Regions from separate parts of the Streptomyces sp. YKOK-I1 genome, predicted to be linked through region 3. Evidence: riboswitches for the same ligand, from Rfam matches in the RefSeq annotation. Region 3 holds a riboswitch; each other region holds the start of a gene.
The links. A riboswitch is a leader RNA that binds a small molecule or an ion and turns the genes downstream of it on or off. The one in region 3 is predicted to bind cyclic di-AMP.
Positions count from the first base shown of each region.

Region 1 (4,387 bases), 5.6 Mb from region 3:
CCCCGGGAACTTCGCCGACCCACCGCGCGCTTGCATACAGTGACAGGACCGGCAGGAAACACGCGGTTCGCACGACCGCGTCCGCGATCGGAAGGGACGTACATGCCCATGGGTCACACGGCCACAGACCAGGCAGGCACCGGGGGCCTGACAGCGACCGAGCACCGCCTGGCCAACGGCCTTCGCGTGGTGCTCTCCGAGGACCACCTGACCCCCGTCGCGGCGGTGTGTCTCTGGTACGACGTCGGCTCGCGCCACGAAGTCAAGGGCCGCACCGGTCTGGCTCACCTTTTCGAGCACCTCATGTTCCAGGGCTCCGCCCAGGTCAAGGGCAACGGCCACTTCGAGCTGGTCCAGGGCGCCGGCGGCTCGCTCAACGGCACCACCAGCTTCGAACGCACCAACTACTTCGAGACCATGCCCACCCACCAGCTGGAGCTCGCCCTCTGGCTGGAGGCCGACCGCATGGGCTCCCTGCTCGCCGCCCTGGACGACGAGTCCATGGAGAACCAGCGCGACGTCGTGAAGAACGAACGCCGTCAGCGTTACGACAACGTGCCGTACGGCACCGCCTTCGAGAAGCTGACCGCCCTCGCCTACCCGGACGGCCACCCCTACCACCACACGCCGATCGGCTCGATGGCCGACCTGGACGCGGCGACGCTGGAGGACGCGCGCGCGTTCTTCCGCACGTACTACGCGCCGAACAACGCCGTCCTGTCGGTCGTCGGCGACATCGACCCCGAGCAGACGCTCGCCTGGATCGAGAAGTACTTCGGCTCCATCGCCGCGCACGACGGCAAGCCCGAGCCGCGCGACGGCACCCTGCCCGACGTCATCGGCGAGCAGCTGCGCGAGGTCGTCGAGGAGGAGGTCCCGGCCCGCGCGCTGATGGCCGCCTACCGGCTGCCGCAGGACGGCACGCGCGCGTGCGACGCGGTGGACCTGGCGCTCACCGTCCTGGGTGGCGGCGAGTCCTCCCGCCTCTACAACCGGCTGGTGCGCCGCGACCGTACGGCTGTCGCGGCCGGCTTCGGGCTGCTGCGGCTCGCCGGGGCGCCCTCCCTGGGCTGGCTGGACGTGAAGACGTCCGGGGACGTCGAGGTGCCCGTCATCGAGACCGCCATCGACGAGGAGCTCGCCCGGTTCGCCGAGGAGGGCCCCACGGCCGAGGAGATGGAGCGCGCACAGGCCCAGTTGGAGCGCGAGTGGCTCGACCGGCTCGGCACCGTCGCCGGCCGCGCGGACGAACTGTGCCGGTTCGCCGTCCTGTTCGGCGACCCGCAGCTCGCGCTGACCGCCGTCCAGCGCGTCCTGGACATCACGCCCGAGGAGGTGCGGGAGGTCGCCCAGGCCCGCCTGCGCCCCGACAACCGCGCGGTCCTCGTCTACGAGCCGACCGCCCCCGAAGCCCCCGCCGACCAGGACGAGAACGAGGAGGCGGCCCAGTGACGGAGCTCGCCACGATGGACTTCCACCCCCAGCCCCGGGCGGGCGAGGCCCGGCCGTGGGCGTTCCCGGCGCCCGAACGCGGCACGCTGGACAACGGTCTGACCGTCCTGCACTGCCACCGCCCCGGCCAGCAGGTCGTCGCCGTCGAGGTCCTCCTCGACGCGCCCCTGGACGCCGAACCGACCGGCCTGGACGGCGTCGCCACGATCATGGCGCGCGCGTTCACCGAGGGCACCGACAAGCACTCCGCCGAGGAGTTCGCCGCCGAGCTGGAGCGCTGCGGCGCCACCCTCGACGCGCACGCCGACCACTCCGGCGTCCGGATCAGCCTGGAGGTGCCCGCCTCCCGGCTGCCCAAGGCGCTCGGCCTGCTCGCCGACGCCCTGCGCGCGCCCGCCTTCGCCGACAGCGAGGTCGAGCGTCTGGTCCACAACCGGCTGGACGAGATCCCGCACGAGCTGGCCAACCCCTCCCGCCGCGCCGCCAAGGAGCTCTCCAAGGAGCTGTTCCCGGCGACCGTGCGGATGTCGCGGCCCCGCCAGGGCACCGCGGAGACCGTCGAGAAGATCGACTCCGCCGCCGTGCGGGCCTTCTACGAGCGTCACGTCCGGCCGGCCACGTCCACCGCGGTCGTCGTCGGCGACCTCACGGGCGTCGACCTGGCCGCACTCCTGGGCGAGACCCTGGGCGCCTGGACGGGCTCCCCGGCCCAGCAGCGGCCCGTGCCGCCGGTGACCGCCGACGACACCGGCCGCGTCGTCATCGTGGACCGCCCCGGCGCGGTCCAGACGCAGCTGCTCATCGGCCGGATCGGCGCCGACCGGCACGCGCGCGTGTGGGCCGCCCAGGTCCTCGGCACGTACTGCCTCGGCGGCACCCTCACCTCCCGGCTGGACCGCGTCCTGCGCGAGGAGAAGGGCTACACGTACGGCGTGCGCGCCTTCGGGCAGGTCCTGCGCTCCGCCCCGGACGGCTCGGGCGCCGCGATGCTCGCCATCAGCGGCTCCGTCGACACGCCGAACACCGGTCCCGCCCTGGACGACCTGTGGAAGGTGCTGCGCACCCTTGCGGCCGAGGGCCTGACGGACGCCGAGCGCGATGTCGCCGTGCAGAACCTGGTGGGCGTGGCGCCGCTGAAGTACGAGACCGCGGCGGCCGTCGCGAGCACGCTGGCCGACCAGGTCGAGCAGTTCCTGCCCGACGACTACCAGGCCACGCTCTACCGGCAGCTCGCCGCGACCGGCACGGTGGAGGCCACCGCGGCGGCCGTGAGCGCCTTCCCGGTGGACCGCCTGGTGACCGTCCTCGTCGGTGACGCCGCGCAGATCAAGGAGCCCGTCGAGGCGCTCGGGATCGGCGAAGTCACCGTCGTCCCCGCCGAGTAGACGCGGGCGAGGCGGACATGCTGCGGCCCCGGGGCGACGAAGGCGTCCTCCCGGGCGTTGTCCCGGGCGTTGTCCCAGGGCCGCAAGATGTCCGAATTGATGCGGAGGTTGTGTGTCTGCGCTGTGGCGTGCGCTACAAAAACCGTGATCCGTTTGAGGATTGATAACGGTCCCGCATACCGTCGGCCCGGCTGTTCGTCAGGCACCGCGCCGCATCCGCGGCACCGGGCAGTCATCGCCGAGTCCCCGTACGGCGCGAGCCAGGGGAGCCGGGGACCCATGAAGTCCCTGGGGTGAATCGGGCGCCCGCGCGTGAGCGAGGGGGTCCGTAGGAGACCTTCCTGCTCCGAACCCGTCAGCTAACCCGGTAGGCGAGAGGGAAGGAAAGGACCGCTCGCCCTTCATGGCGTACACCTGCACCACCGGGAAGCACCGCCGGCCCAGCCGGATGCAGCGCACCACCGTCCGCGCGGCGGGTTTCGCGGCGCTGACCACCACCGGTGTCATGGCCACCGTCGCCTCCACCCCGGCCCTCGCCGCGGAGCCGACCCCCGAGCAGACCGGGCTGATCCCGGTCGTCACCGCCGGCGAGGCCGTCGCCGAACAGGTCGACGACCAGGTCGCCCTGCAGAAGAAGGCCGCCTTCGAGGAAGCCGCGCGCAAGGCCGCCGCCAAGAAGGCCGTGGAGGAGCGCGAGGCACGCGTGCGTGCCGCCCGTGAGGCCGAGCGCAAGCGTCTGAACGCCTTCGTGTTGCCGATCACCGACTCCTACGTCTCCACGGGCTACCACGCGAGCAGCTCGCTGTGGTCCTCCGGCAGCCACACCGGCATCGACTTCCACGCCGCCAGCGGCACGCCCGTGCACGCGGTCGGTCTCGGCACCGTCGTCGAGGCGGGCTGGGGAGGGTCGTACGGCAACAATGTCGTCATCAGGATGAACGACGGGACGTACACCCAGTACGGTCACCTCTCCTCCATCGGCGTCTCGGTGGGCCAGCAGGTCACCCCGGGGCAGCAGATCGGCCTGTCCGGCGCGACCGGCAACGTCACCGGCCCGCATCTGCACTTCGAGGCCCGTACCACGGCGGAGTACGGCTCCGACATCGACCCGGTCGCCTACCTCCGCCAGCACGGCGTCAACGTCTGACGCCACCCGGCGACACCGCGTTTCCGAGCCCCGGCCCCACCGGCCGGGGCTTTCGCCGTTTTCGGGACTCCGCTGTCCAAAAAATATCCCTGGATTCCGGTCCGCCGTCGGAAATTCCGGCTCATTGCAATAGAGTCACGGAACACACGTCAATCGGCGGAGCTCGGCGACGTTTCACGGGGATTAAGACGGAGGCGGTCATGCGTATTCCGGCGCACTCGGTGTGCACGGCCATCCGGGACGACATCGTCGCGGGTGTCTACGAGCGCGGCAGCCGCCTCACCGAGGACCTCCTCGCCCGCCGCTACGGCGTCTCGCGCGTCCCCGTACGGGAGGCGCTGCGCACCCTGGAGGCCGAGGGTTTCGTCGTCACCCGGCGGCACGCGGGCGCGTGCGTCGCGGA
Region 1 covers NZ_BAAGDR010000001.1:7,502,410-7,506,796, forward strand. The annotation lists gene ACYQ8Q_RS33465 (M16 family metallopeptidase) at 103-1,452, shown strand; gene ACYQ8Q_RS33470 (M16 family metallopeptidase) at 1,449-2,837, shown strand; cyclic di-AMP (ydaO/yuaA leader) riboswitch at 3,064-3,226, shown strand; gene ACYQ8Q_RS33475 (M23 family metallopeptidase) at 3,241-3,984, shown strand; gene ACYQ8Q_RS33480 (GntR family transcriptional regulator) at 4,185-4,387, shown strand, end outside.
Region 1: linked by a shared signal. The riboswitch ahead of ACYQ8Q_RS33475 (M23 family metallopeptidase) and the one ahead of ACYQ8Q_RS07865 (C40 family peptidase) in region 3 are both predicted to bind cyclic di-AMP.

Region 2 (4,387 bases), 3.1 Mb from region 3:
TGTAGTGCGGCTGGAGGGCGACGTACCGGGCGAGGCCCTCGCGGTCGGAGAACTCCAGGGACTCCCGGAGGCGTTCGGGCGAGATGTTGGAGGCGGCGATGTGCCGCACCTTGCCCGCCCTCACCAGCTCGTCCAGCGCCCCGATGATCTCCTCGACCGGCACCTCGGGCTGGTCGAAGTGGGTGTAGTAGAGGTCGATGCGGTCGGTGCCGAGGCGGGTGAGGGACGCCTCGGCGGCGGCCTTGATGTTGGCGGCGGTCAGGCCGGGGAAGTCCGGGTGCTGGCTGACCTTGGTGGCGATGACGACGTCGTCGCGGTTGCCGCGCTTGTTCACCCACCTGCCGAGGATGGTCTCGGACTCGCCACCGCTGTTGCCGTCGACCCAGGCGGAGTAGGAGTCGGCGGTGTCGACGAAGTTGCCGCCGGCGGCGGTGTAGGCGTCCAGGACGGCGAAGGAGGTCGCCTCGTCGGCGGTCCAGCCGAAGACGTTGCCGCCGAGGGAGAGAGGGAAGACCTCGAGGTCCGAGGAGCCGAGCTTGCGCAGAGAAGTCATGTCGTACGTCAACAACGGCTTCGGAGCGGCCCATTCCGCCCGCCGCGCCGAAGCGTACGAAGAACGTGTGAACAGGACCGCTCCGAGAAGGACGGTGCCGGGAGGACGGTGCCGGGAGGGCACCCTTACGGGTTGAGCCCCTTGCTGTGCAGCCAGGCCATCGGGTCGATGCCGTTGGCGGCGCCGTCGGGGTGGACCTCCAGGTGGAGGTGGGCGCCGGTCACGTTGCCGGTGGCGCCCACGCGGCCGATGACATCGCCGGTGGCGACCTTCTGGCCGGCGCTGACGCTGATCGAGGACTGGTGGCAGAACCACAGCTCGGTGCCGTCGTCCAGGGTGAGGATGGTGCGGTAGCCGTAGGAGCCCGCCCAGCCCGCCTCGGTGATGGTGCCGCTGTGGACGGCCTTGATGAGGGTGCCGGTGGGGGCGGCGAAGTCGAGGCCGGTGTGGTAGCCGGAGGACCAGTAGGCGCCGGCCTGACCGAAGGTCGCGGTGAGCGTGTACGAGGAGGTCGGCAGCGTGTACTGCTTCGCCAGCTCGGCCAGGCGCGCGGCCTCGGCCTTCTCCTTGGCGGCCTGCTCGGCCTTCTCCTGCGCGGCGGCGGCCGCGTCCTTGGCGTCCTTCTCCGCCTTGGCGACGGCGGCCGCCTCCGCCTTGGCCGCGGCTGCCTCGGCACGGTCGGCGACCTGGGTCTGCTGCGACTCGGCCTGCGCGATGATCCGCTCGCGCAGCGCCTCGCCGGCGTCGGCGGAGGCGCCGCCGCTCTTGTCGGCGGTGTCGGAGGCCTCGGTGCCGAAGCCGGAGAGCGCGGGCGCGGCGTCCTGGCCGGAGTCGTCGTCGGAGATGAAGGAGCCCACGGAGGGCAGGTCCGGCATGGAGATGGAGACCGGGGGCTTGCCGGTGTTGGCGCTGGCCATGCCGCCGGCGCTGAAGGCGGCTATGACGCCGACGCCGAGGACGGTGGAGCTGCGGGCGAATCCGCCGCCGCGCTGCTTGGCGACCCGGTGCTTGCCCCGGGGCGGGGCGAGGGACTCCTCGGTGGGATTCCACTCCTCCCAGGGGCCCTCGTCAGCGCGGTAGCTGCCGTAGCCGAAGGTGTCGGAAGAGGAACGCTGGCTCGGCACGAAGGGGGCTTCGGGAGCAGGCCGGTTGGACGCCACGCGGGCGCACTCCTTTCCTTCCGACGCCTACCGGGTTAGCTGACGGGTTCGGAGCGGGAAGGTCTCCTACGCGCGTAAACCGTTCGTGACTCTGTGAGTTCACGACGGCGTCCGTGCGATTCACCCCAAGGTGGTGGTTCCCCGGTTCCCTTACGGGATTCGACGCGTGCGCACGGAGCCGACTCTTGTGACGGCTGGGACGACCGCGCTGCGTTATCGAACGTTAATAGACCCGGGCGTAGCTTTCCAAGCTCTTCTGCTTGATCAACAACCTTTTTTGGCCTGGACTTTCGGGCCATGACCGGTGAAAAACGGGCGAGTTGCCGGAATTCACAGTACACACACAGCCCTCACGTGGGGCCGGGGGAAGAACGCACGACACAAACACCGATGGCCGGAACCCTTTCGGATTCCGGCCCTCGGCCTTCAGTAGCGGGGACAGGATTTGAACCTGCGACCTCTGGGTTATGAGCCCAGCGAGCTACCGAGCTGCTCCACCCCGCGTCGGTGAAACCACTGTATCACCCGGTCAGGTGCAGGTTCGCCACCCTCGCCCGCTCGGCGTACTCCGGGAGGACGACGACGTCCACGCCCTCGGCCGTCAGCAGCCCGTTTCCGTCGGCGGCCGTCACGAAGGTGTCCGGCTCCTGCCAGGCGGTGACCACCCGGCGCACCCCCGCGTCGAGGATGAGCCGCGCACAGGGCTTCGGGCGGGAGGCGCGGCGGGCGCAGGGTTCGAGGCTGCTGTAGACGGTGGCCGTGGCCAGCCGGGGGTCGGCCGGGTCGAGTTTCGCGAGGGCGGCCTCCTCGGCGTGGACGACGGGGTCGCCGGCCTCGCGGGAGTGGCCGCGCGCCAGTTCCGTGCCGTCGGCGGCGACGATCACCGCGCCGACGCTGAAGGCGGTCTCGGAGGGCGGGCACGCGGCGGCGAGCTCGCAGGCGAGGGCCAGCCAGTGGCGGTCGGCGGCGGAGGGAAGCAGGCCGGTGCCGGGGGCGGTGGGCTCGTACCGCATGAGGACGACGTCCTCGATCCGCCGGGTCTCGGTCAGCCGGAGCCGTCCGCCCTGGTAGGCGCCGGGGCCGAAGAGGCGGGGTGCGCCCGGGTCGCCGACGAAGAGGGGGGCGAGGACGAGCTGGACCTCGTCGGCGAGGCCCTGCTGGAGCAGCTGGGTGTGGATGGTGCCGCCGCCCTCGACCATGAGCCGCCGTACACCGCGCTCGTCGTGGAGGTGCTCCAGGAGGCGGCGCCAGTCCAGGTCGGGGCCGAGCGGGACGACCTCGGCGGCGATGCCGAGCGCCCCGGCGCGCCGGGCGCCCTTGTCCGTCGTGTAGACGACCTTGTCGCCGCCGGTGTGCCAGAAGTGCGCGGCCGGGTCGAGGTCGCCGGAGCCGCTGACGGTGACCTTGAGGGGGTACTCCGGTTTTCCGGCCGCCACGCGCGCGTGTCGGCGGTCGGCGGAGTTCACCAGCAGCCGGGGGTTGTCGGCGCGGATGGTGCCGGCGCCGATCAGGATCGCGTCGACCGAGGCCCGTACCTCGTCGACGCGGTCGAAGTCGGCGGGGCTGGACAGCAGCAGGCGCTCGGCGGTGGTGTCGTCCAGGTAGCCGTCGAGGGAGACGGCGGCGGACAGCAGGACGTACGGGTACGGCATCGGCGCGGCTCCCCGGGTCTTGGTTCAAGTTTGAAACAAACCTACACTGGAGGCATGACGACCCGCTGGCTCACCCCCGAGGAGCAACGCGCCTGGCGCGCGTACGTCGCCGGCTACCTCCTCCTGGAGGACGCCATCGACCGGCAGCTCCAGCAGGAGGCCGGCATGCCCCATCTGTACTACTCCATCCTCGCGAACCTGTCCGAGTCCCCCGAGCGTCGGCTGCGGATGACCGATCTCGCGGAGTCGCTGAAGATCACGCGCAGCCGGCTGACGTACGCGGTGACGCGCCTCGAGAAGGACGGGCTGCTGCGGCGCGAGGACTGCCGCTGGGACAAACGCGGCAGTGTCGCGGTGCTGACGGAGGAGGGCATGGCGGCCCTGGAACGGCTGGCCCCCGGCCATGTGGAGACGGTCCGCGCCGGCCTCTTCGACCGGCTCACCCCCGAGCAGGTCCGCCAGCTGGAGGAGATCTTCACGCAGGTGGTCGGCGGATTCCAGGACGACGACGAGGCGCTGCCGGAAGAACTGCCGTGGCGGCGGCGTTCATCCGGATGTTCCGGCAGCTCGTGAAGCGCCCGTGAATCGCTCGTGAACCGGGCCACAATCCAGTTGCTTCAAATTTAAAACATGGGGTAGGGTCTCATCCGGCACACTGCTTCAAATCTGAAGCAGCAGCCGTACCGACCGCACTCGCCCCGGGAGACCCGCATGCCCGACACCCCCGCCGCCACCCAGCGCGCCCGCGTCCGGGTTCCGCTGCGCTTCCAGGACGGCTACTCCGTCGACGCCGAGCTGGTCACCTTCCACGGCCTGGCCGACGGGCAGGAGCATGTCGCCGTGGTGCTCGGCGAGCCCGCGCCCGGCACCGTCCCGCTGGTCCGGCTGCACTCCGAGTGCCTCACCGGGGACGTCTTCGGCTCGGCCCGCTGCGACTGCGGCCCGCAGCTGCGCGAGGCCGTCGAGCGCATAGCCGAGACCGGCGGCATCCTGCTCTACCTGCGCCAGGAGGGCCGCGGCAT
Region 2 covers NZ_BAAGDR010000001.1:5,013,254-5,017,640, forward strand. The annotation lists gene ACYQ8Q_RS22065 (aldo/keto reductase) at 1-553, opposite strand, end outside; gene ACYQ8Q_RS22070 (M23 family metallopeptidase) at 679-1,713, opposite strand; cyclic di-AMP (ydaO/yuaA leader) riboswitch at 1,723-1,888, opposite strand; tRNA gene ACYQ8Q_RS22075 (tRNA-Met) at 2,144-2,217, opposite strand; gene ACYQ8Q_RS22080 (dihydrofolate reductase family protein) at 2,235-3,365, opposite strand; gene ACYQ8Q_RS22085 (MarR family winged helix-turn-helix transcriptional regulator) at 3,420-3,938, shown strand; gene ACYQ8Q_RS22090 (GTP cyclohydrolase II) at 4,077-4,387, shown strand, end outside.
Region 2: linked by a shared signal. The riboswitch ahead of ACYQ8Q_RS22070 (M23 family metallopeptidase) and the one ahead of ACYQ8Q_RS07865 (C40 family peptidase) in region 3 are both predicted to bind cyclic di-AMP.

Region 3 (4,387 bases):
CACGCCGGGCAAGTCGGCCCCAACCCGTCCGCCTCGCGTCACGACACCGCCCATGGCCACGAGCGAACGAGCGTCCGGCTTCGGTCATGCAGACCCTCGCGTGGTCCGCCCGGCAATCCAAACGAAGGTTCGTAGAGAGAGTTGTGAGATATCCGCCCTCGGCGAACGGCCGAAATGGCCTCTGACCTGGGCATTTGATGTGATCACTAGAATCCGACCCCCTTCTCGCGTCACGTACGTCCTGTACATTTTTTACAGATGCGCCAGACGCCCGAGGAGGGGTTCCCGATGACCCGACCGTCCGCCCGACATGTCCTGCCCGAGTTCACGGAACGCACGAGCCACGGACACCGCACGATGGATCCGTACAGCAAGCTGCTGGAGGAGCGGATCGTCTTCCTCGGCACACCGATCGACGACATCGCGGCGAACGACGTGATGGCCCAGCTCATGTACCTGGAGCACAAGGACCCGGACCGGGACATCGCGCTGTACATCAACTCCCCCGGCGGCTCGTTCGGCGCGATGACCGCGATCTACGACACCGTCCGGTACGTCACCTGTGACGTGGCGACGACCTGCCTGGGCCAGGCCGGCCCCTCGGCGGCGGTACTGCTGGCGGCGGGCGCGCCGGGCAAGCGGTTCGCGCTGCCGGGCGCCCGGGTGGTGATCCGGCAGCCCGCGCTGCCCGAGCCCGTCGAGGGCCAGGCCAGTGACCTGGCGATCCAGGCCGAGGAGCTGGCGCGCACCCGGGACCTGATGGAGGAGATGCTGGTACGGCACACCGGGCGCAGTCCCGAACAGGTGACCGAGGACATTGAGCGGGACCTGATCCTGACCGCGCCGCAGGCCATGGCGTACGGGCTGGTGGACGGGGTCGTCCCCAGCCGGCGCGACCTCTCCGGGGCGAGGTGAGCAGCGATGGTGCCCGACCTGCCGCCGCTGCCGGCGCTCACCCGCGCCGAGGCCGAGCTGATCGACCGTTATCTGGACGTGGTGGATCTGCTCGGGCGGATCAATCCCGCGCACGACGGTGACACCTACCGGGGCCTCAGGGCCGCCCAGGCGCTGGTGGCGAGGGCGGCGGAGCTGCGCGACGCCCTGACGCTGATGCACCAGCGGGGCGAGAGCGAGCTGCATGCGCCGACCCTCGCGCGGGCGCTGCGCGTCCTGGACGGGGAGCGCCGCACGGCGCGCGTCACGGTGCCTCCGCTCTCCGACAGTTGACCGACCGGCGTCCGGCCCGCCGCGCCGTCCTCGTGACCGCGACGTCCGGGCCGGACTTGAAACGGACCAGTCGAGTTACCCCCGTTCGGCGTAGCCGGGGCTCTTCTTGCGGACGAGCGCACTGCGCCGAAGGCGCCGTTTCACGGGGCGGCACAAGGGGTAGCGGCCCAGGTCGGGAGGCCTTTTGCGGTCTTGACACCTGATAACCCATCAGGGTGTTCACCCGAACAGGTGAATGGTGAGTAACCCCACAAATCACCGGTTCCATTGGGAATTTCGGTCAACGGTGAGTCAAGATCCGTGTCTGACGACAAGTCCCCGCCACAAGCGGCGGGGCGGTCCGGGCGGACGCCGAGTCCTGCCGCTGCCCGGATTGACCCGTCGACAGGAGTGCATCGGCAGGAGTGGAGGACCCAAGCACGACGGGTCGCCGGAACGGTCACGCCATGACCGGGTCGAGCAGCCCTTGGGGTGAAGCCGCGTGAGCGGCCGGGCACCTTTGTCAGCCCGAATCCGACAGGTCATCCTTCACAGGCGGTTGACGAAGGGTTGCGCATGACTGCGCTCAATCGTGTCCCGTCGCTCATGGCCCGGGCCGGTACGGCCTCCGCGTTCGCCATCGCCGCCGTGGGCGGCTCGATCGTGATCCCCGGGGTGGCCGCCGACGCGGCAGCCGCCACGCCGGCGACGAAGGCGCTCCAGGTCGCGGCCTCCAAGAAGGGTGCACCGTACAAGTACGGAGCCGCCGGACCCAAGAGGTTCGACTGCTCAGGTCTCACGATGTACTCGTTCAAGAAGGCGGGCAAGACGCTGCCGCGCACGGCGGCGCAGCAGTACAACAAGACGCGCCACATCTCGGCCTCCAGCCGCAAGGCCGGCGACCTGGTGTTCTTCCACTCCGGATCGAGCGTCTACCACGTCGGGATCTACGCCGGGCACGGCAAGATCTGGCACTCGCCGAAGACCGGCAGCTGGGTCAAGCTGGAGAAGATCTGGACCAAGAGCGTCTGGTACGGCCGGGTCCGCTAGGGCCGGGGAGCACCGCTTCCCGGGGTGGTGACGGCGTCCCCCTGACGCGTCCTCACCGCCCCGGGAGCTCGCCCGGCCGCGGGAGCCCCGCGGCGCGGGCCGCCGGCTCCGCCGGGACGGCCCACGGCAGCTCGACCGTGACCGTCTTGCCGCCCTCCCGTGTGGGGCGCACCCTGAGCCTGCCGCCGCGTTCGGCGGTCAGCCAGCGAATGATCACCATGCCTCGGCCGTTGTCCTGCTGGACGGCGGCCGGCAGTCGTTTGGGGAAGCGCGGGTGGCTGTCGGTGACGCCGATGCACAGCCGTTCGTCGCGGTCGAGCACCAGGTCCACCGTGAAGGTGGGGGACTGACCGAAGGTGTGCTGCACGGCGTTGGTGGCGAGTTCGGAGACGATCAGCCGGATGGCGTCGGCCGTCTCCGTGTCCGCCGGCAGTCCCCATTCGTCCAGCGTGCCGGCCACGAATCCGCGGGCCGTGGAGACCGAGGCGGCTTCGCTCGGCAGAGTGACGGATGCTTCCAGATGGTCTGCCATGGCGACCTCGTCCCTTTCCCACGGGACCGGAGTCCGACACGCTGCGGATGGTTCGATTACGGTCCCGGACTGGTGCTACTTCGCCAGACTGCCATCAGCGCGCCCGTCACGGGTGGCGATCCACCAAGATATGCATATATCTGTCGCTCAATGCGGTGAACTCTGCCACGGCAGAGCGTTTCTGGACGACCCATAAGGAGTAAGGAGGAGCCCATGCAACACGGTCCCGCGGTACGCCGCCGGAAGCTGGGCGCCGAACTGCGCAGCCTGCGCGCCCGGGCGGGGCTCACGAGCGGCGAGGCGGCCCGGCTCGTCGGCTGGCACCAGTCCAAGGTGAGCCGCATCGAGACAGGCACCAGTGGTACGAAACCGGCCGATGTGCGGTTACTTCTCGACGTCTACGGCGTGACCGATCCGCAACTGCGGGAGCTGATGACGGCGTTGGCCGGCTCGGAGGAGAGCGGCGGGCGCGACCACTGGTGGCACGCCTACCGCGGGGTCCTCCCCGCCGCCTACCGGGACTTCATCAGCCTGGAGTCACAGGCCGGCGCGATGCGCACGCTGGAGACGACGGTGGTACCCGGGCTGCTCCAGACGGCCGAGTACGCCCGCGCGGTGACCCGGGCCGCGGTGGAGGGGGCGGACGAGGACCAGTTGGACACCCTGGTGGAGGTGCGGATCGCCCGCCAGGACGTACTGCGCAGACAACCACCGCTCCGGCTGAGCGCGGTGCTGGACGAGGCGGTGCTGAGGCGGGAGGTGGGCGGCCCCGAGGTGATGGAGCGCCAGCTCGTCCGGCTGATGGAGGCGGCGCGGCTTCCCCAAGTGCGTTTGCAGGTACTGCCGTTCGCGGCCGGTGCCCATATCGGTGTCACCGGACCTTTCGTTATCTTCTCTTTTTCGAGCGCCCCTGATCTGGATGTGGTTGTTCTCGACCACTTGACGAGTAGCCTCTATCTCGAACGGAAAGAAGACCTCGAGGCCTACACCGAGGCCTTCAACGCCCTTCGGGCACATGCGCTTTCGCCCGGGGAATCACTGGAATACATCGCCGCGACAGCTGACGGCGCGTAGGGAGGCACCATGACTGCTCTGCCTCGGAACGTACCTCGGAACGTACCTCGCAGCACCGATCCCCACGCTCTCCCCCAGATGCGGTGGCTGCGCAGCAGCTTCAGCACGGGAGCGAACAACTGCGTGGAGACGGCCCGGCCGGCCCTCGGGCCCTTCGCCGGGCTGCTCGCCGTACGCGACTCCAAGGACCCGGAGGGTCCCGCCCTGCTCTTCTCCCCCGAGAGCTGGTCGGGTTTCACCGCCGCGTTCCACTGATCAGCAGGGGCGACCCACGGCCGTGTCACGCCGACTCATGGTCGTGTCTCCCCGATGACCCGTACAGCGCGATCCAGCTCGGCCCCGGAGAGGTCGGCGCGGGCGGTCAGCCGCAGGCGTGAGATGCCGTCGGGCACGGAGGGAGGACGGAAACAGCCCACGGCGAGGCCTGCCGAGCGGCAGTCCGCCGCCCACTGCACGGCCTCCTCCGGGGAGGGCGCACGCACGGAGACGACCGCGGCGTCCGGACGTACCGCTTCCAGGCCTGCG
Region 3 covers NZ_BAAGDR010000001.1:1,895,261-1,899,647, forward strand. The annotation lists gene ACYQ8Q_RS07855 (ATP-dependent Clp protease proteolytic subunit) at 289-915, shown strand; gene ACYQ8Q_RS07860 (hypothetical protein) at 922-1,227, shown strand; cyclic di-AMP (ydaO/yuaA leader) riboswitch at 1,600-1,779, shown strand; gene ACYQ8Q_RS07865 (C40 family peptidase) at 1,783-2,256, shown strand; gene ACYQ8Q_RS07870 (ATP-binding protein) at 2,309-2,788, opposite strand; gene ACYQ8Q_RS07875 (helix-turn-helix domain-containing protein) at 3,002-3,862, shown strand; gene ACYQ8Q_RS07880 (DUF397 domain-containing protein) at 3,872-4,117, shown strand; gene ACYQ8Q_RS07885 (8-amino-7-oxononanoate synthase) at 4,153-4,387, opposite strand, start outside.